Halorhodospira halophila: one gene and its partner. The protein of the gene in region 1 interacts with the protein of each later gene in a pairwise test. Links are inferred from orthologs where the notes say so. Each region holds a gene or a part of one and is shown on either strand. Other genes may lie near its edges.

What was found.
Region 2: the proteins of lpdA (region 1) and uvrD interact in binary tests that used the Escherichia coli proteins (3 or more experiments, as listed by UniProt). The link is inferred for Halorhodospira halophila from one-to-one orthologs.

What each region holds. Positions count from the first base shown.
Region 1 is NZ_NHSN01000017.1:17,507-26,791, reverse strand. What follows is about bases 6,295-9,285. They hold lpdA (dihydrolipoyl dehydrogenase), read left to right. Parts: upstream 6,295-6,899; coding sequence 6,900-8,672; downstream 8,673-9,285. Other genes in these bases: ubiU (ubiquinone anaerobic biosynthesis protein UbiU), read left to right, coding at 9,023-9,285; aceF (dihydrolipoyllysine-residue acetyltransferase), read left to right, coding at 6,295-6,803. In the rest of the region: pyk (pyruvate kinase), read left to right, coding at 1-796; fba (class II fructose-bisphosphate aldolase), read left to right, coding at 830-1,894; CCR79_RS06075 (DUF502 domain-containing protein), read left to right, coding at 1,964-2,605; aceE (pyruvate dehydrogenase (acetyl-transferring), homodimeric type), read left to right, coding at 2,743-5,418; more of aceF, read left to right, coding at 5,421-6,294. UniProt on the Escherichia coli protein: Lipoamide dehydrogenase is a component of the glycine cleavage system as well as of the alpha-ketoacid dehydrogenase complexes.
Region 2 is NZ_NHSN01000017.1:222,827-232,075, reverse strand. Bases 1,577-4,531 are described here. They hold uvrD (DNA helicase II), read right to left. Parts: upstream 4,163-4,531; coding sequence 1,991-4,162; downstream 1,577-1,990. Other genes in these bases: CCR79_RS07040 (LysR substrate-binding domain-containing protein), read right to left, coding at 4,164-4,531; CCR79_RS07050 (DUF2782 domain-containing protein), read left to right, coding at 1,636-2,001; CCR79_RS07055 (TIGR00730 family Rossman fold protein), read left to right, coding at 1,577-1,622. Also shown: polA (DNA polymerase I), read right to left, coding at 1-806; more of CCR79_RS07055, read left to right, coding at 897-1,576; more of CCR79_RS07040, read right to left, coding at 4,532-5,090; glmS (glutamine--fructose-6-phosphate transaminase (isomerizing)), read right to left, coding at 5,104-6,936; CCR79_RS07030 (universal stress protein), read right to left, coding at 6,938-7,765; bifunctional UDP-N-acetylglucosamine diphosphorylase/glucosamine-1-phosphate N-acetyltransferase GlmU, read right to left, coding at 7,775-9,196; CCR79_RS07020 (F0F1 ATP synthase subunit epsilon), read right to left, coding at 9,217-9,249. UniProt on the Escherichia coli protein: A helicase with DNA-dependent ATPase activity. Unwinds DNA duplexes with 3'-5' polarity. Translocates on single-stranded DNA with 3'-5' polarity. Initiates unwinding more efficiently from a nicked substrate than double-stranded DNA.

The DNA of each region.
Region 1 (9,285 bases):
GCGCTCCGGGATCGTGGCCAAGATCGAGCGCGCCGAAGCGCTGGACGCCGCCGAGGAGATCATGGATGCCGCCGATGCCATCATGGTCGCCCGCGGCGATCTCGGCGTGGAGATCGGCGATGCTGCGTTGCCCGAGGTCCAGAAGCAGCTCATCCAGACCGCCCGGGCTCGCAACCGGGTGGCCATCACGGCGACGCAGATGATGGAGTCGATGATCGACAACCCCATCCCGACGCGGGCCGAGGTCTTCGACGTGGCCAACGCCGTGCGGGACGGCACCGACGCCGTGATGCTATCGGCCGAAACCGCCACCGGCTCGTTCCCGGCCGAGACGGTGGCCGCCATGGACCGGGTCTGTCGGGCGGCCGAGCGCAGTCGCACGGTGACGGTTTCCCACCACCGGCTGGACGAGCACTTCACACAGGTCGACGAGACGGTGGCCATGGCGGCGATGTACGCCGCCAACCACTTCTCCATCAAGGCGCTGATCGCCATCACCGAATCCGGGGGAACGGCCTCGTGGATGTCGCGGATTAGCTCGGGGCTGCCGATCTACGTCCTGACCCGCCACCCGGAGACCCGGGGGCGGGTGACCCTCTACCGCGGCGTCTATCCGCTGGAGTTCGATGCCGAGCAGGAGGACCTCAACGCCCTCAAGAGCCGGCTACTGGCGCGCCTCTCCCGTCAGGGACTGGTCAACCAGGGCGACTACGTCCTGGTCACCCACGGCGAGGAGCTCGGTGCCGCGGGCGGTACGAACACGTTGCGCATCGTCTGCGTGGACGATTATCTCTAGAGTGAATGCACAGATAGCGGAGGAGTCGAGACTATGGCGATGATCACCCTGCGACAGCTGCTCGATCATGCAGCCGAGCACGGCTACGGCATGCCGGCGTTCAACGCCAACAATATGGAGCAGCTCCACGCCATCATGGAGGCGGCCAAGGAGTGCGATAGCCCGGCTATCGTCCAGGCGTCCGCCGGGGCCCGCAAGTACGCCGGCGTCCCCTTCTATCGGCACCTGATGGAGGCCGCCGTGGAGTCCTATCCGGACGTCCCGCTGGTGGTCCACCTGGACCACGGTGCCAACCCCGGTGCCTGCATGCGCGCCATCCAGTCCGGGTTCACCTCGGTGATGATGGACGGCTCGCTGAAGGAAGATGGCAAGACCCCCGCCGACTATGACTACAACGCCGGAGTGACCCGCCGCGCTGCCGAGATGGCGCATGCCGGCGGTGTCTCGGTCGAGGGCGAGATCGGCGTGCTCGGCTCCCTCGAAACCGGTGAGGCCGGCAAGGAGGACGGCGTCGGGGCCGAGGGCAAGATGGACAAGGACAAACTGCTCACCGACCCGGAGGAGGCGGCGCAGTTCGTCCGCGATACCCATGTCGACGCCCTCGCCATCGCCTGCGGCACCAGCCACGGCGCCTACAAGTTCACCCGTCCGCCCACGGGCGACATCCTGGCCATCAGCCGGATCAAGGAGATCCACCAGCGCCTGCCGGACACCCACCTGGTCATGCACGGCAGCTCCCAGGTGCCGCAGGAGTGGCTGGAGCTGATCAACCAGTTCGGCGGTGAGATCCCCGAGACCTACGGCGTACCGGTCGAGGAGGTCCAAGAGGGCATCCGCAACGGGGTGCGCAAGGTCAACATCGATACCGACCTGCGCCTGGCCTCCACCGGCGCGGTGCGCAAGCACCTGGCCGAGAACCCGTCCAACTTCGACCCGCGCAAGTTCCTGAAGGCCTCCACCGAGGCTATGAAGGAGATCTGCAAGGCCCGCTACGAGGCCTTCGGCTCGGCGGGGATGGCGTCCAAGATCAAGCCGGTCCCCCTAGAGACCATGGTCGAGCGTTACGAGTCCGGCGAGCTCGCCCCCAAGGTGAGCTGAACCGGGAGCTGTCCCCAGAGCCTTGCCGGGGCGCCACGGCGCCCCGGCAAGCCAGCGGGGAGCAATACCATGCGCAGGATTAGCGGTATTTTCCTCAAGGGGCTGCTGGCGGTTCTGCCGGCGGTCGTCACCCTCTATCTTCTCTACTGGCTGATCATGACCGCCGAGCGGGCGCTCGGGAGCGTCGTGCAGCTGATCATCCCCGAGACCTGGTATCACCCCGGCCTGGGCGTGGCCCTGGCACTGGCCGGCATCTTCGCCATCGGCGTCCTCCTCAACTTCTACCTTCTGCGCCGCCTGTGGGAGTGGTTCGAGCAGATCCTCCTGCAGCTGCCGGTGGTCAAGACCATCTACGGGGCGGTGCAGGACCTGACCGGGTTTGTCTCCCGGGCCGAGGAGCTGGGCGACCAGGTGGTCACGGTGCCGCTGCCCGGTAGCGATTACCGGGTGCTCGGCGTGGTGACGCGCAGGCAGTGGGCGGGGGTGGCCGAAGGGCTCGGTGACGAGCACACCATCGCCGTCTACACCCCCATGAGTTACCAGGTGGGTGGCTACACGCTGCTGGTTCCGGCCTCGGTGGTCGAGCCCGTCGATATGAGTGTCGAGGACGCCATGCGCTTTGCGGTCACCGCGGGGATGTCGACGCGCAAGAGCGCCTCGCTCGACGAGCTGCTCGAGGAACCGCCCGAGGGAGCGGAGAGGCAGCCGTGACCTAGCGACGACAAGAACAACAAAGCTCGCCCGTCTGCGGGGATCCCCCGGGGGCCCACAAGGCCGCCGGGTGCGGGACGGCCACCCGCCGTGTCGCGCCCCGTGGGTCCCGGCGACTCTTAACCAGGAGGTGGACCATGAAATCGATACCCGAGTTGCGCGACGATCCGGATCCGGAGGAGATCCAGGAGTGGCTCGACGCCCTGGATGCGGTGATCGAGCACGAGGGGCCCGAGCGGGCGCAGCAGATCCTCGAGCACCTGGTCAGCAAGGGCCGGCGCCGGCTCGGCCATCTGCCCTTCAAGGCCACCACCGGCTACATCAACACCATCCCCCGGCACCTCGAGGTGCGCCCGCCGGAGTACACCGATCACCACCTGGAGTGGCGTATCCGGGCGCTGGTGCGCTGGAACGCCATCGCCATGGTGGTTGCCGCCAACCGTGAGCACGACGGCATCGGCGGGCACATCGCCAGCTACGCCTCGGCCTGCACCCTCTACGAGGTCGGCTTCAACCACTTCTGGCGGGCGCCCAACGAGGAGCAGGACGGCGATCTGGTCTTCCTCCAGGGGCACTCCGCGCCGGGGATCTACGCCCGCGCCTTCCTCGAGGGGCGGCTCAGCGCCGAGCAGCTGGCCGGTTTTCGTCAGGACGTCGACGGCGACGGCATCAGCTCCTATCCCCACCCTTGGCTGATGCCCAACTTCTGGCAGTTCCCCACCGTCTCCATGGGCCTCGGCCCGATCCAGGCGGTGCAGCAGGCGCGCATGATGAAGTACCTGCACCACCGCGGGATCGAGGACACCGCAGACCGCAAGGTCTGGTGCTTCATGGGCGACGGCGAGATGGACGAGCCGGAGTCGATGGGCTCGATCGGCCTGGCCGCCCGCGAGCAGCTCGACAACCTGATCTTCGTGGTCAACTGCAACCTGCAGCGCCTCGACGGTCCGGTGCGCGGCAACGGCAAGATCATCCAGGAGCTCGAGGGCGAGTTCCGCGGCGCCGGCTGGAACGTGATCAAGGTGATCTGGGGCTCGCGCTGGGATCCGCTGCTCGAGCTTGACCACGAGGGGCTGCTGCAGCAGCGCATGGAGGAGGCCGTCGACGGCGAGTACCAGGCCTTCAAGGCGCGCGGCGGTGATTACACCCGCAAGCACTTCTTCGCCAAGTACCCGGAGCTGGAGAAGATGGTCGCCGGCATGTCCGACTACGACATCTACCGGCTCAACCGCGGTGGCCACGACCCGCACAAGGTCTACGCGGCCTACCACGCCGCGGTGAACCATACCGGGCAGCCGACCGTGATCCTGGCCAAGACCGTCAAGGGCTACGGCATGGGCGAGGCCGGCGAGGGGCAGAACATCACCCACCAGCAGAAGAAGATGGGTGAGAACGCCCTGCGCCGGTTCCGCGACCACTACGAGATCCCCATCCCCGACGAGCAGCTCAAGGAGACGCCCTTCTACAAGCCCGATGACGACGCCCCGGAGATGCGCTACCTCCACGAGCGTAGGCAGGCCCTGGGCGGCTACATGCCGGTGCGCTACGAGCGGGCGCCGGCGCTCGAGGTCCCGCAGCTCTCCGCCTTCGACGCGCTGCTCAAGGACAGCGGCGAGCGGGAGCTGTCCACCACCATGGCCTTCGTGCGCGCGCTGACGGTGCTCACCCGCGACAAGCAGATCGGCCAGCGGGTGGTGCCCATCATCCCCGACGAGGCGCGCACCTTCGGGATGGAGGGGCTGTTCCGTCAGCTCGGCATCTACTCCAACGTGGGGCAGCTCTACGAGCCCGAGGACGCCGATCAGCTGATGTCCTACCGCGAGGCGCAGACCGGGCAGATCCTCGAGGAGGGGCTGGATGAGGCCGGTGCCATGTCCTCGTGGATGGCGGCGGCCACGGCCTACGCCAACCACGGCGTCAACATGATCCCCTTCTACATCTTCTACTCCATGTTCGGCTTCCAGCGGGTGGGGGACCTGTGCTGGGCCGCCGGGGATATCCAGGCCCGGGGCTTCCTGATTGGTGGCACCGCCGGCCGGACCACCCTCAACGGCGAGGGGCTGCAGCACCAGGACGGCCACAGCCACGTCCTCGCCTCGACCATCCCCAACTGCGTCTCCTACGACCCGGCCTTCGACTACGAGCTGGCGGTGATCGTCCAGGACGGGCTGCGCCGGATGTACGCCGAGCAGGAGAACTGCTTCTACTACCTGACCGTCTACAACGAAAACCACACCCATCCGGCGATGCCCGAGGGGGCCGAGGAGGGCATCCGCCGCGGCATGTACCTCTTCCGCGCCGGCCCCAAGAAGAAGGGGCCGCGGGTGCAGCTGATGGGCTCGGGGAGCATCTTCCGCGAGGTGATCGCCGCCGCGGAGCTGCTCGCTGGCGATTTCGGCGTCCATGCCGATATCTGGAGCTGCCCCTCGTTCACCGAGCTGGCCCGCGACGGCATGGCCTGCGCCCGGGGCAACCGCCTCCACCCGGAGTCCGAGCGTCGGCAGTCGTACCTGCAGGCGTGCCTGGAGGGCTACAGTGGCCCGGCCATTGCCGCCACCGACTACATGCGCGCCTACCCGGATCAGATCCGTCCCTACATCGGACGCAAGTTCTGGTCCCTGGGTACCGACGGCTTCGGCCGCTCGGATACCCGCGAGAAGCTGCGGCGCTTCTTCGAGGTGGATCGCTACCACATCGCCGCGGCAGCCCTCTACGCCCTGGCCGATGAGGGCGAGATCGAGGCCGGGAAGGTCAGCGAGGCCATCGGCAAGTACCAGCTGGCGGCGGATGCCCCGAACCCGTGGGAGGTGTGACCGTGGCGGAACAGGAGCTCAAGGTACCGGATATCGGCGGCTTCGAGGCCGTGGAGGTGATCGAGGTCCTGGTCGCGCCCGGGGACCGGATCGAGCCGGAGCAGTCGCTGATTACCCTCGAGTCCGACAAGGCGAGCATGGAGGTGCCGGCGGAGGTCGGGGGCGAGATCCGGGCGGTGCACATCGCCGTCGGTGATATGGTCTCCGAGGGGAGTGTGATCGCCACCGTCGACACGGCCGCCGCCGATGCCGCATCCGGGCCGGCTGAGCCGGCGGCACCGGCCGAGGCCCCGGCTGCTGAGGGCGCCCCGGCCGAGGAAACGGCCGGATCGTCCGGAAGCGAGAAGCCGGCCGGCGGATCGGCGCCGGTGGCCCCTGCGCCCGCCCCGGCGGGCAGCGGCACAGGGCCCGCCGCGTCCAGCGGCGGGCAGCCGCCGATCGATCGCGACGGCCACCGCGCCGCCCACGCCAGCCCTTCGGTTCGTCGCTACGCCCGCGAGCTCGGCGTCGACCTCGGGCGCGTCAGCGGCAGCGGACGCAAGGGGCGTATTCGGCGCGAGGACGTGGAGGCCTACGTCAAGCGCGTGATGCAGGGCCAGGAGGTCCCGCCAACGGGTGCCGCCGCCGGCGCCCCGGCCGCCGAAGGGGTCGGGATCCCGCCGATCCCCGAGCAGGACTTCAGTCGTTTCGGCGAGGTGGAGCGGGTGGCGCTGACCCGCATCCAGCGGCTCTCGGGGCCGCACCTGCACCGCAGCTGGCTGAATGTCCCCCACGTCACACAGTTCGATGAAGCCGACATCACCGAGATGGAGGCCTTCCGCCAGTCGTTGAAGAAGGAGGCCGAGGCCCGGGGCGTGAAGCTCACCCCGCTGGCCTTCCTGGTCAAGGCGGCCACCGCGGCCCTCGCCGAGTACCCGCGTTTCAACGCCAGCCTCTCGGCGGACGGGCAGGAGCTGATCATCAAGCACTACTGCCATATCGGCGTGGCCGTCGACACCCCCGAGGGGCTGGTGGTCCCGGTCCTGCGCGACGCCGATCAGAAAGGTGTGCTGCAGATCGCCGAGGACCTCGGCGCCCTCTCGGCCAAGGCCCGCGACGGCAAGCTCTCTCCGGCGGACATGCAGGGAGGCTGTTTCTCCATCTCGAGCCTCGGTGGCATCGGTGGTACGGCGTTCACGCCCATCGTCAACGCCCCGGAGGTGGCGATCCTCGGCGTCTCCAAGTCGGAGACCCGGCCGGTGTGGGATGGGCAGGCCTTCCAACCGCGGCTGATGCTCCCGTTGTCGCTCTCCTACGACCACCGCGTCATTGACGGCGCCATGGCCGCCCGGTTCACCACCTACCTGAGCCAGGTCCTCGGCGACCTGCGCCGGCTGGTGCTGTAAGGGGCGCCCAGCGGGCGGGGGCGGCCGCCGGCCGCCCCCGCGCAAACCAGCGCCGGCGTGCTGCGCCGGCGGACTCGGCAAGGATTGGAGCACGGCATGGCTGAGCAACAGGTCAAGGTACCGGATATCGGCGGCTTCGAGGCCGTGGAGGTCATCGAGGTGCTGGTCGGACCGGGGGATCGGGCCGCGTCCGAGCAATCACTGATCACCCTGGAATCCGACAAGGCGAGCATGGAGGTGCCCGCATCCGCGGCCGGGGTGGTGCGTGAGGTGCACGTGGCGGTGGGCGATACGGTCTCCGAGGGGTCTCCGATCCTGACCCTCCAGGCGGAAGAGGCCGCCGGCGGTGATCCGGCTGCCGGCGAGGGCGCGGCCGGTGGGGCCGCCACCGGGGCACCCGCCGAGCAGACCCCGGCGGACGAAGGGGTGGCCGCGGCCGCCACCGATGCCCCGCAGGAGGCGGACTGCGACCTGGTCGTCCTCGGCGCGGGGCCGGGGGGGTACAGTGCCGCCTTCCGGGCCGCCGACCTGGGGCTGAAGGTGATGCTGGTGGATCGGTACCCGGTCCTCGGCGGCGTCTGCCTGAACGTCGGCTGCATCCCCTCCAAGGCGCTGCTCCACGCCGCCAAGGTGGTGGACGAGGCGGATCAGTTCGCCGCCCACGGGATCGCCTTCGGTAAGCCGAAGATCGATCTGGAGCGGCTCAACGACTGGAAGCGCGGCATCATCAAGCAGCTGACCCAGGGGCTGGCCGGCATCGCCAAACAGCGCAAGGTTGAGGTGGTCACCGGCGAGGCGACCTTCGCCGATGCCCACCACCTGCGGGTGGCCGGTGAGGAGGGAACGCGGACCATCAGTTTCCGGCACTGCATCATCGCCGCCGGGTCGCGGCCGGCGATCCCGCCGTCGCTGGCCGTGGACGACCCGCGGGTGATGGACTCCACCGGTGCCCTCAAGCTCGAGGAGATCCCCGAGCGATTGCTGGTGGTTGGCGGCGGGATCATCGGCCTGGAGATGGCCTCGGTCTACTCCGGGCTGGGCAGCAAGGTGACGGTGGTCGAACTCTCCGACCGGCTCATGCCCGGGGCCGACCCGGATCTGGTCAAGGTCCTGCGCAAGCGCCTGGCCAAGCGCTGCGAGGCGATCCACCTCAACACGGAGGTGACCGGCGTCAAGGCGAACAAGAAGTCGCTGACGGTCACCTTGAGCGGTGCGGATGCCCCGGAGAGTGACCGCTTCGATCGCGTCTTGGTGGCGGTGGGCCGCCGTCCGAACAGCGACGGTATCGGCCTTGAGGCCGCCGGGCTGACGCCGGGCGATGACGGCTGCCTGAGCGTGGACGAGCACATGCGCACCGCAGTGCCGCACATCCACGCCATCGGCGATATCGTCGGCCAGCCCATGCTGGCCCACAAGGCGGTGCACGAGGGCAAGATCGCCGCCGAGGTGATCGCTGGGGAGAAGAGCGCCTGGGACGCCCGGGCCATCCCCTCGGTGGCCTACACCGATCCGGAGGTCGCCTGGGTGGGGGTGACCGAGGAGCAGGCGAAGGCCGAGGCGATCGCCTACGAGAAGGGGGCCTTCCCGTGGGCGGCCAACGGTCGCGCGCTGTCGCTCGATGCCAGCGATGGCGTCTCCAAGATCCTCTTCGATGCGGACACTGGGCGGGTGATCGGCGGCGGCATCGTGGGCCCCGGTGCCGGCGATCTGATCGGCGAGATCGGCCTGGCCCTGGAGATGGGGGCGGATGCCCACGACATCGGTCTGACGGTCCATCCCCACCCGACCCTCTCCGAGACGGTGGCCATGGCGGCGGAGATGGCCAGCGGCAGCATCACCGATCTGCTGCCGCCGAAGAAACGCAGGTAGCCACCGCTCGTCGCCGCGGATGGCGGGGATGGCCCCTGCCGGGTGCGGCGTCGAACGAGCGCGCCCCTGCGGGGTCCCCTGCGCTGCTCACCGGCGCGGGGCCGCTCGCTTAAATCGCGGCGCTGAAGCGCCGCTCGGACAAAACCTCGCTGACCAGCGCGAACCGGCAAAGGTTCGCGCTGGTCCCCCGCGACGGCTGCGCTGCTCGGCGCGCTCAATGACGCCGCACCCGGCAGGGGCCATCCCCGCAATCCGCGCGGCTCGGCGCCATTCAGGCGTAGCGGCAGGCTTCGCTCAGGCCGGCGATCGGTTAGAATGCATCGGTTAGTCGGTGAGCGACGGAGGAACCCATGGAACTGCTCTGCCCGGCCGGTAACCTGACCGCCCTGCGCGCCGCCGTGGACAACGGGGCCGACACGGTCTACATCGGCTTCCGGGATGCGACCAACGCACGCCACTTCCCGGGGCTCAACTTTACCCCGGAGCAGGCCGCACGGGGCGTCGAGCACGCCCATCAGCGGGGCGTGCGCGTCCTCGTCGCCGTCAACTCCTACGTCCAGGCCGGTGGATGGGCGCAATGGCAGCGCTCCATCGACGAAGCCGCCCGCATCGG
Region 2 (9,249 bases), 210 kb from region 1 along the record:
CGGTAGAGCGCCGCGAGGGCTTCCCGATCCGGCGTCCGACGGACAAGGTCCTCGGGGGCGACATCGAGCTCCAGGTCGCAACGGATGGTGGCCAGGTCCACCGAGAGCGGCAGTTCGTCGAGATGGGCGCGCAGGCTCTCGCCGACCTTGCCGCGGATCTCGTCGGCGCGCTCGCGCAGCGCCTCTAGACTGCCGTAGGCATTGAGCCACTTGGCCGCGGTCTTCGGTCCGACCTTGGGGACACCGGGGATGTTGTCGGAGGTATCGCCCACCAGGGCGAGGTAGTCGCGGATCGCCTCCGGCGGCACGCCGAACTTCTCGCGCACGCCCGCCGGATCCAGCCGGGTGCCGCTCATGGTGTTGAGCAGGGAGACACGCTCGTCCACCAGCTGCGCCATGTCCTTGTCGGTGGTCGAGATGATCACCGGCCCCGGGGCACGCACCGCCAGCGTACCGATGACATCGTCGGCCTCAACCCCGTCCACCTCAAGCACGGGCACGCCGAGCGCAGCGATGATCTGCTTGAGCGGCTCGCGCTGGGCGCGCAGCTCGTCGGGCATGGGCGGCCGGTGGGCCTTGTACTGCTCGAAAAGCTCGTCGCGGAAGGTCCGGCCCGGGGCATCGAAGACCACCGCGAAGCGCGCCTCGGGCTCGTCGGCGAGCAGCTTGTGAAGCATGTTGACCACGCCGTAGAGCGCTCCGGTGGGCTCACCGTCGGCGTTGCTCAGCGCCGGCAGGGCGTGGAAGGCGCGGTAGAGGTAGGAGGAACCGTCCACCAGGACCAGGCGGTCGTCCGGTTGTGTCATGCAATCGCTCTCTGTGACTGTTGGCGGGCTACGCGGCTATGATAAAGGTTGCAGTCCCGGAGACGATCAACAGCCCAGCCACGGAGCCTTATGGACCCCAAGAACCCGTTCGCGCACCAGGAGCGCATCCCGCTCAACGGCGCCACGCTGACCCGTGAATCCTGGAAGATTTTCCAGATCATGGCCGAGTTCGTGGAGGGCTTCGAACGCCTTTCGTCGATCAAGCCCTCGGTGAGCATCTTCGGCTCGGCCCGCGTCGCCCCGGACCACCCCTACTACCAGTTGGCCGAGCGTGTTGCCCGCGAGGTCTCCGACGCCGGCTTCTCGGTGGTCAGCGGCGGCGGCGGCGGCATCATGGAGGCGGCCAATAAGGGCGCCCAGGCCGGGAAGTCGCCCAGTGTGGGGCTCAACATCCAGCTGCCGAAAGAGCAGGAGGCCAATGCGTACCAAGACATCGCCCTGCACTTCCGGCACTTCTTCTCGCGCAAGGTGATGTTCGTCAAGTACGCCTCGGCCTACGTGGTGTTGCCCGGCGGGTTCGGGACGCTGGACGAGCTGGCCGAGATCCTGACCCTGGTGCAGACCGGGAAGACGCCGCGCATCCCCATCATCCTGGTGCACAGCCCCTTCTGGGAGAAGCTGGTGGAGTGGTTCCAGGAGCGACTGGTGGCCGAGGAGGCCATCGACGCCGAGGACATGCACCTGTTCAAGGTCGTGGATACACCGGAGGAGGTGGTCACGGCCATCTTCGACCACTACGAAGACCGCGGCTTCCAGCCCTCCCGCGAGGAGCGGGAGATTCTGCTCGATCTCTAGAGGAAGGGTGGCCATGAGCAGCAGTCGGGGTGCGCCGGGTGCCGGGGGGCTGGTCCTGGCGGGGATGCTGGTGGCCACCACCGCCGGCGGCTTCGAGGCCGATGAACGGATCACGGTGACCCCGCCTCCCCCACCCGAGGGGCTGATCCGCGACGAACCGGATCTCGAGCCGACGGTGACCATCGTCGAGCGCGACTGGGCGGTCATCGAGGAGTACCGCATCGCGGGGCAGATTTACGCGGTACGCATCCAACCGGCGGTCGGCCCACCTTACCTGCTCTACGACACCACCGGAGACGGCGTACTTGACGGCAGCGGCGGTGAGCACGACCCGCTCGAGCCCCCGCGCACGCCGCTGTGGCGGCTGTTTAGCTGGTAGCCGGCTCCAGGCCGGCCCGGTCGGCGATCAACCACTTGGTGCCGGCCTCGTCGAAACGGACCTGCAGGCGGGCATTCGGGCCACTGCCCTCGCACTGGAGCAGGATGCCGTCGCCAAAGCGCGGGTGACGCACCCGGCTGCCCAAGCTCAACCCCGCCGGCGGTTGGTCCCCCGGCAGCGAGGGTCCGCTTGGGGCGGTGGCCGGCGGCGGCCCCCGGCGCACCGACATGCGCGGGCGCACCTCCTCCAGACCCTCTCCGGGCAGCTCGGTGAGAAAGCGCGACGGCCGGGCCAACTGGTCAACCCCGTGCAGGCGACGCTTCTCGGCGTGGGTCAGGATCAACCGCTGGCGGGCCCGGGTCATGCCCACGTAGCACAGCCGGCGCTCCTCCTCAAGCCGGCCGGGCTCCTCGACGGACATGCGGTGCGGGAACAGCCCTTCCTCCAGGCCCACCAGGAAGACCACGGGGAACTCCAGCCCCTTGGCCGAGTGCAGGGTCATCAGCTGCACGGAGTGCTCCCAGTCGTCGGCCTGCCCCTCGCCCGCCTCCAGGGCGGCGTGGCTCAGGAAGGCCGCCAGCGGGTCCTGGTCCTCCTCTTGGTCATCGCGCTGGGCAAAGGTGCGCGCCGCGGTCACCAGCTCGTCGAGGTTCTCCAGGCGGGCCTCGTCGCGTTCGTGGTAGCGGCGCAGCTCGGCGCGAGTGATGGCCTGCTCCACCTGCTCGTGCACCGGCCGGTGGGCGAGTTCCTGATCCAGGGTATCGATGAACGCCAGGAACTCGGACAGGGCGTTGCGCGCCCGGGCCGCCAGGGCCCGCCCGCCCGCCAGCTCGCGGGCGGCGCGCCACATCGAGACATCGCCCTCCCGGGCGGCATAGCGGACAGCGTCGACGGTCTTGGCACCGATCCCCCGGGGTGGGGTGTTCACCACACGCTCGAAGCTGGCGTCATCGTGGCGATTGGCCACCAGACGCAGATAGGCCAGGGCGTCCTTGACCTCAGCGCGCTCGAAAAAGCGCAACCCACCGTAGACGCGAAACGGCAGACGAGCGGCGTGCAGCTCGTGCTCCAGGGCGCGGGACTGGGCGTTGGAGCGGTAGAGGATGGCGAAGTCGGCGTGGCCGTGACCGCCATCTTCGATAAGCTGGCGGATCCGGTCCACCACCCAACGCGCCTCGTCGATCTCGTTGAAGGCGGCGTACAGGGTGATAGGCTCGCCGCTGCCCCCGTCGGTCCACAACTGCTTGCCGAGCCGGCCGGCATTGTGCTCGATCAGGCGGTTGGCCGCGTCCAGAATGGTGCCGGTGGAGCGGTAGTTCTGCTCCAGGCGCACGACCCGAACATCCCCCATCTCGCGCCGGAAGTGCTCGATGTTTTCCACCCGCGCGCCCCGCCAGCCGTAGATGGACTGGTCGTCATCGCCGACGACGAACAGCTCGGCCCGGGCGCCGGCGAGCAGCTTCAGCCACCGGTATTGCAGGGCGTTGGTGTCCTGGAACTCATCGACGAGGATATGCTCGAAACGACGTTGGTAGTGACCGAGCAGTTCGGGGTCGTCGCGCAACAGTTCGTAGGCGCGCAGTAGCAGCTCGGAGAAGTCCACCAACCCGCCCCGCCGGCACGCTTGCTCGTAGTCGTGATAGATCGCCAGCAGCTCTTGCTGATAGTCGCCGGCGGCCTCGGTCACGTCCGCGGGACGCTCGCCCTCCTCCTTGCGGCCGCTGATAAAGCCCCGCACCTGGCGGGGCGGAAAACGGGAGTCGTCGGTGCCGCGGGCGCGCAGGACCCGTTTGACCACCCGTAGCTGATCGTCGGCGTCGAGGATCTGGAAGCCCTCGGGCAACCCCGCACGCTGGGTGTGCTGGCGCAGCAGCCGGTGAGCGATGCCGTGAAAGGTGCCCACCCACATGCCGGCGGTGGCGATACCCAGCAGCTCGCCGATGCGGCCGCGCATCTCGCCGGCGGCCTTGTTGGTGAACGTGACCGCCAGGATCGAGAACGGCGAGGCGCCCTCGGCCTGCACGAGGTAGGCGGCGCGCCGGGTGAGCACGCGTGTCTTGCCGCTGCCGGCGCCAGCGAGCACCAGGGCTCGTCCCGGGGGCAGGCAGACGGCCTCGCGCTGGGCGTCATTGAGGTCTGTGGTCAGGCCATCGATCGGCATATCAGGCAGCAGGCAGGGTCTCGGTAGGATCCTGAAGGACAGGGGCGGTGCACATGCGTTCGACCAGCTCCCGGAAAGTGGGTTCTCGGGCGGTCCCGGCCCGCCAGTAGAGAGCCAGGTCGCGGCTGGGTACAGGCTCAGCGAATGGCCGGAGGCTGATGGCGCCGCGGTCCGGCCCGTGACGGGAGGCGCCTGCCGCCAGGGCCGGCAGCAGGGTGACCCCGACCCCGGCGGCCACCATCTGGCGCAGGGTCTCGAGGCTGGTGGCACGGAAAGCCGCCGCCTCACCGACGTCGTTGCGCCGGCACAGCTCCAGGGCCTGTTCGCGCAGGCAGTGCCCCTCCTCCAGGAGCATCAGCTCGGTCTGCTGCAGATCGCTGGTGTGGACCGGTTCCGGATGGTCCAGCGCGTGGCCACGGGGCACGGCTAGGTAGAACGGCTCGTGACACAGTGGCGCCGAGACCAGGTCGTCACCGCCGATCGGCGATGCAAGGATGGCACCGTCGAGGCTGCCGGCACGCAGCTGATCGAGCAGCCGCTGCGTCAGGTCCTCGCGCAGGTGCAGGCGCAGGCGGGGAAAGGTCTGCGCCAGATCCGGGATGACGTGGGGCAGCAGGTACGGTCCGACGGTGGGGATCACCCCCAGGCGGACATCACCGGTCATCGGCTCGGCCTGGGCACGGGCCACCTCGACCATGTCGTCGACGGCGCTGAGGATCCCGCGGGCCCGCTCCGCCAGCCGCTCACCCAGCGGCGTGAGCAGCACCCGCCGGCGATTGCGCTCGACCAGCTGGACTTCCAGGTACTCCTCGAGCTTCTTGAGCTGCGTGGAGAGCGTCGGCTGGCTGACGTAGCAGGCACGCGCCGCTCGCCCAAAATGCCGGTGCTCGGCCACGGCGACCAGATAGCGGAGGTCGCGCAGGTTCATACAACGGGTCCTGTCATTCGACGGTGACCGACTTGGCCAGGTTGCGCGGCTTGTCCACGTCGGTGCCCCGCAGGACCGCCACGTGGTAGGCGAGCAACTGCAGCGGGACAGTGTGGATCACCGGCGAGATGGCCTCTGGGCCGGCAGGCACTGGGAGGACGTGGAAACCACGCGCGGAGCGCAGGGCGGCGGCGTCGTCGGCGAAGACGAACAGACGCCCGCCACGGGCGCGAACCTCCTGGAGGTTCGAGTGCAGTTTGTCGAGCAGATCGTCCCGAGGGGCGACCGCCACCACGGGCATGCCGTCGTCGACCAGGGCCAGGGGGCCGTGCTTGAGTTCGCCGGCGGGGTACGCCTCGGCGTGGATATAGGAGATCTCCTTGAGCTTGAGCGAGCCCTCCAGCGCCACGGGGTAGTGAGCGCCACGGCCCAGGAAGAGGGCGTGGGCACGGTCGACGAACTGCTCGGCCAGCTCGGCCACCTGGGGCTCGATGGCCACGGCGCGCTCCAGGGCGCCGGGCAGCTGCACCGCGGCCCGGACCAACTCCTGCTCGGCCTGCGGGCGGCCGCGGCGGCGGGCAAAGGCGCCGACCAGCAGCAACAGGGCGGTCAGCTGGGTGGTGAAGGCCTTGGTCGAGGCGACGCCGATCTCGGGCCCGGCCCGGGTCAGCAGGGTCAGGTCGGCCTCGCGCACCAGCGAGCTCTCGGGGACGTTGCAGATGGCCATCACCCCGCCGTAACCCAGCCGGCGCGACTCGCGCAGCGCGGCGAGTACGTCGGCGGTCTCGCCGGACTGAGAGATCACCACCACCAACGTGCCCGGCGGGACGGCGTGGGCCCGATATCGGAATTCGCTGGCCACCTCGACATCGCAGGGCAGCCCAGCGTAGGTCTCGGCCCAGAAACGGGCGATCAGCCCGGCGTGGTACGAGGTGCCGCAGGCGACGATCTGCAGACGCTCGGCCTGGTCGAGGAGCTGTTCGGCGCCGGGGCCGAACGCCGCCTCGAGGACGCGGCCGTCCGCGTGGCGGCCTTCCAGGGTCTCGGCCACCGCCGCCGGCTGCTCGTGGATCTCCTTGAGCATGAAGTGACGGTAGCCGCCCCGCTCCACCGACTCGGCACTGAGCTCGGAGGTGCGCACCGGTCGCTCGACCGGTCGCCCCTCGGCGTCGTAGATGGTGACACCGTCCCGCGAGAGGTCGGCGAGATCGCCGTCCTCGAGGAAGATGAACTGACGGGTTACCGGCAGCAGCGCCGCCACGTCCGAGGCGACGAAGTGCTCGCCGATACCCACACCAATCACCAGGGGGCTACCGCGCCGGCAGGCGATCATCCGTCCTGGCTCGCGGGCGGAGACCACAGCGAAGGCGTAGGCGCCCTCGAGCTCCGGCAGCCCGCCCCGTACCGCCTCGAGCAGATCGACGCCGCCGCGGGTGTGGCGGTCGGCGAAAAGGGTGACCGCGACCTCGGTATCGGTCTCCGACTGAAACTCGTAACCAGCGGCGAGCAGCTGTTCGCGCAGCCGCTCGTGATTCTCGATGATGCCGTTGTGGACCAGGGCCACCTCGCCGGCGGCGGTGTGCGGGTGGGCGTTGATGTCGTTGGGGACACCGTGGGTGGCCCAGCGCGTGTGGGCGATGCCGGTGCCGCCGGCCGGCAGCCGGGGCTCGAGTGCGCTGGCCAGGTCATCGACCCGGCCGGCGACCCGGGTCCGCGACAGACGGCCGTCGGGATCGATAACAGCCATTCCGGCGGAGTCGTACCCCCGGTACTCCAGACGCCTCAGGCCTTCCAGCAGGACCGGGGCCACGTCTCGCTGCGCGCAGGCACCGACGATTCCGCACATATCAGCGAATCCAGATGCCCTGCTCGTTGGGCACGAGCAGCACCGAACAGGGGCAATTGCGGCAGACCTGCTGCGCCGTGCTGCCCAGGGCGAGGTCACGCCCGGGGCCGTCACCGCGCTTGCCCACCACGACCATGCTGCTGCGCTCCTTCTCGGCGACGTTGCGGATCACCCGCGACGGGGTCCCGGTCTCCAGCCGGGTCGTGACCTCGATGCCCCGCGCCTCGGCCTGCTCGGCAAAGTGCTGCAGGCGCTCCTGGCCCTCGGTCCGGGTGTCCTCGTCGGTGACGTGCAGCACGGTGAGCGCACCGGTGTGCTCGCCGATATCCTGGGCCAGGGCCTGGGCCGCGGCAGCCTTTTTGGAGAAGTCGGTGGCCAGCATGGGCCGCTGGAACGTCTCGCCGTGGCCGAAGGTATTCGGGTCCGGGGCGATGCGCTCCATGAGCACCGGCAGCGCGGTCTGCCGGGCGAGTTCGAGGACCGTGGAGCCGTGATAGAACTCGCGCAGCAGCCCCTCGCCGCGCGAGCCGAGCAGGATCAGCTGCGCGCCGTAGCCGCGGCCGATCTTGGCGAGCTCCGGCGCGGGGAAGCCGATCGGCTGCTGGATGTCGACCTGGTAGCCGGCCGCCTGGAGGTCTGACTGCTTCTGGGCCAGACGCCGACGGGCCTCGGCGCGATGGCTCTCGCTGAGATCGTCCGGGTCATCGATGCGCAGGACATCGACCAGCGTAAACTGCTTCGCCCCGAACTTGTGCAGCTCACCGATGGCATCGAGCAGGGGCTGGTAGGGGGACTCGAAGTGCACCGCAACGACTGTGTGGTCGAACATGCTCGCTCCTTACTCTTCCTTGGCACCGTCGGACGCCGGCGTGGCATCGCTATCATCGGGAGGTCCGCGACGACCCGTCAAGCCGGGATGTTGCCAGCCGGGGATGGTCCGGGCGCGGCTGCGCGCGACGGTCAGGGCGTCGGCCGGCGCGTCGCTGGTCAACGTTGTTCCGGCACCGATGGTCGCCCGGTCACCCACCTGGACCGGGGCGACCAGCTGGCTTCCCGAGCCGATGAAGGCGTCGTCGCCGATCCGCGTGCGGTGTTTGCGGGCACCGTCGTAGTTGCACGTGATGGTCCCCGCGCCGAGATTGGCCCGGGCCCCGACCTCAGCATCGCCGACGTAGGTGAGGTGATTAGCCTTGGCCCCGGGACCCAGACGAGCCGCCTTGGTCTCGACGAAATTCCCCACCCGGGCGCCCTCCTCGAGCACGGTCCCGGGACGGAGATGGGCGAAGGGGCCGATCCGGCACCCGGGGCCGATCCGGGCCTGCTCGATGACAGTATAGGGTCCGAGGCGCGCCCCGTCCTCGACAACGCAGTCCCGGAGCACGGTGCCCTGGGCGATGTGCACGTTGTCGCCGAGCGCCACCTCGCCTTCCAGGGTACAGTCGGGGTCGATGGCGCAGTCGGTGCCGAAGCGCACTTGACCGCGCAGAGTGAAACGCTCGGGGGCCACCAGACGCAGGCCTCCGCGCAGCAGCCGCCGGGCCTCGCGGCGCTGGTACGCCTGCTCGACTTCCGCGAGCTGGACAAGGTCGTTGATGCCGCTGGCCTCGCCGGGGTCCGCAGTGAACCGGGCGAGCACCGGGACGCCGTCCGCGACAGCAGCGGCCACCGCATCGGTCAGGTAGTACTCCCCCTGGGCGTTGTCCGCCGACAGGGCTGCCATCCAGCGGCGCAGGTCGGCGGCCGGAGCCGCCATAAGCCCGGTATTGATTTCATCTACGCCCCGCTGCCCCGGGTCGGCGTCCTTCTCCTCGACGATCGCCACCACGCCCCCGGCTGCATCGCGGATCACGCGCCCGTAGCCGGTGGGATCGGGCACCCGGGCGGCCAGCAGCTCCAAGCCGTGGCCGTCCACCAGCGGCTCGAGGGTGGCCGGGGTAACCAGCGGGACATCGCCGTAGAGGACCAAGACCCGATGATCATCGGGGATCTGCGGTAGGGCGCAGGCGACCGCGTGGCCGGTGCCAAGCTGCTCGGGCTGCTCGACCCAGTGCACCGGATAGTCGGCGTGCGCCGCGGCGACCTCCTGGCCGCCGTGACCATAGACCACGTGCACCTGCTCCGGCCCCAAGGCGAGGGCCGTATCGAGCACGTGGGAGAGCAGGGAGCGCCCAGCCAGCGGCTGCAGCACCTTAGGCTGGGCCGAACGCATGCGGGTCCCCTTGCCCGCAGCCAGTATGACCACGGCAACAGGTGCCCGCATGGTCGGTTCCTCCGTTCGCGTCAGCGCTTGGCCCGCTTGCGCAGGCTCTCGAG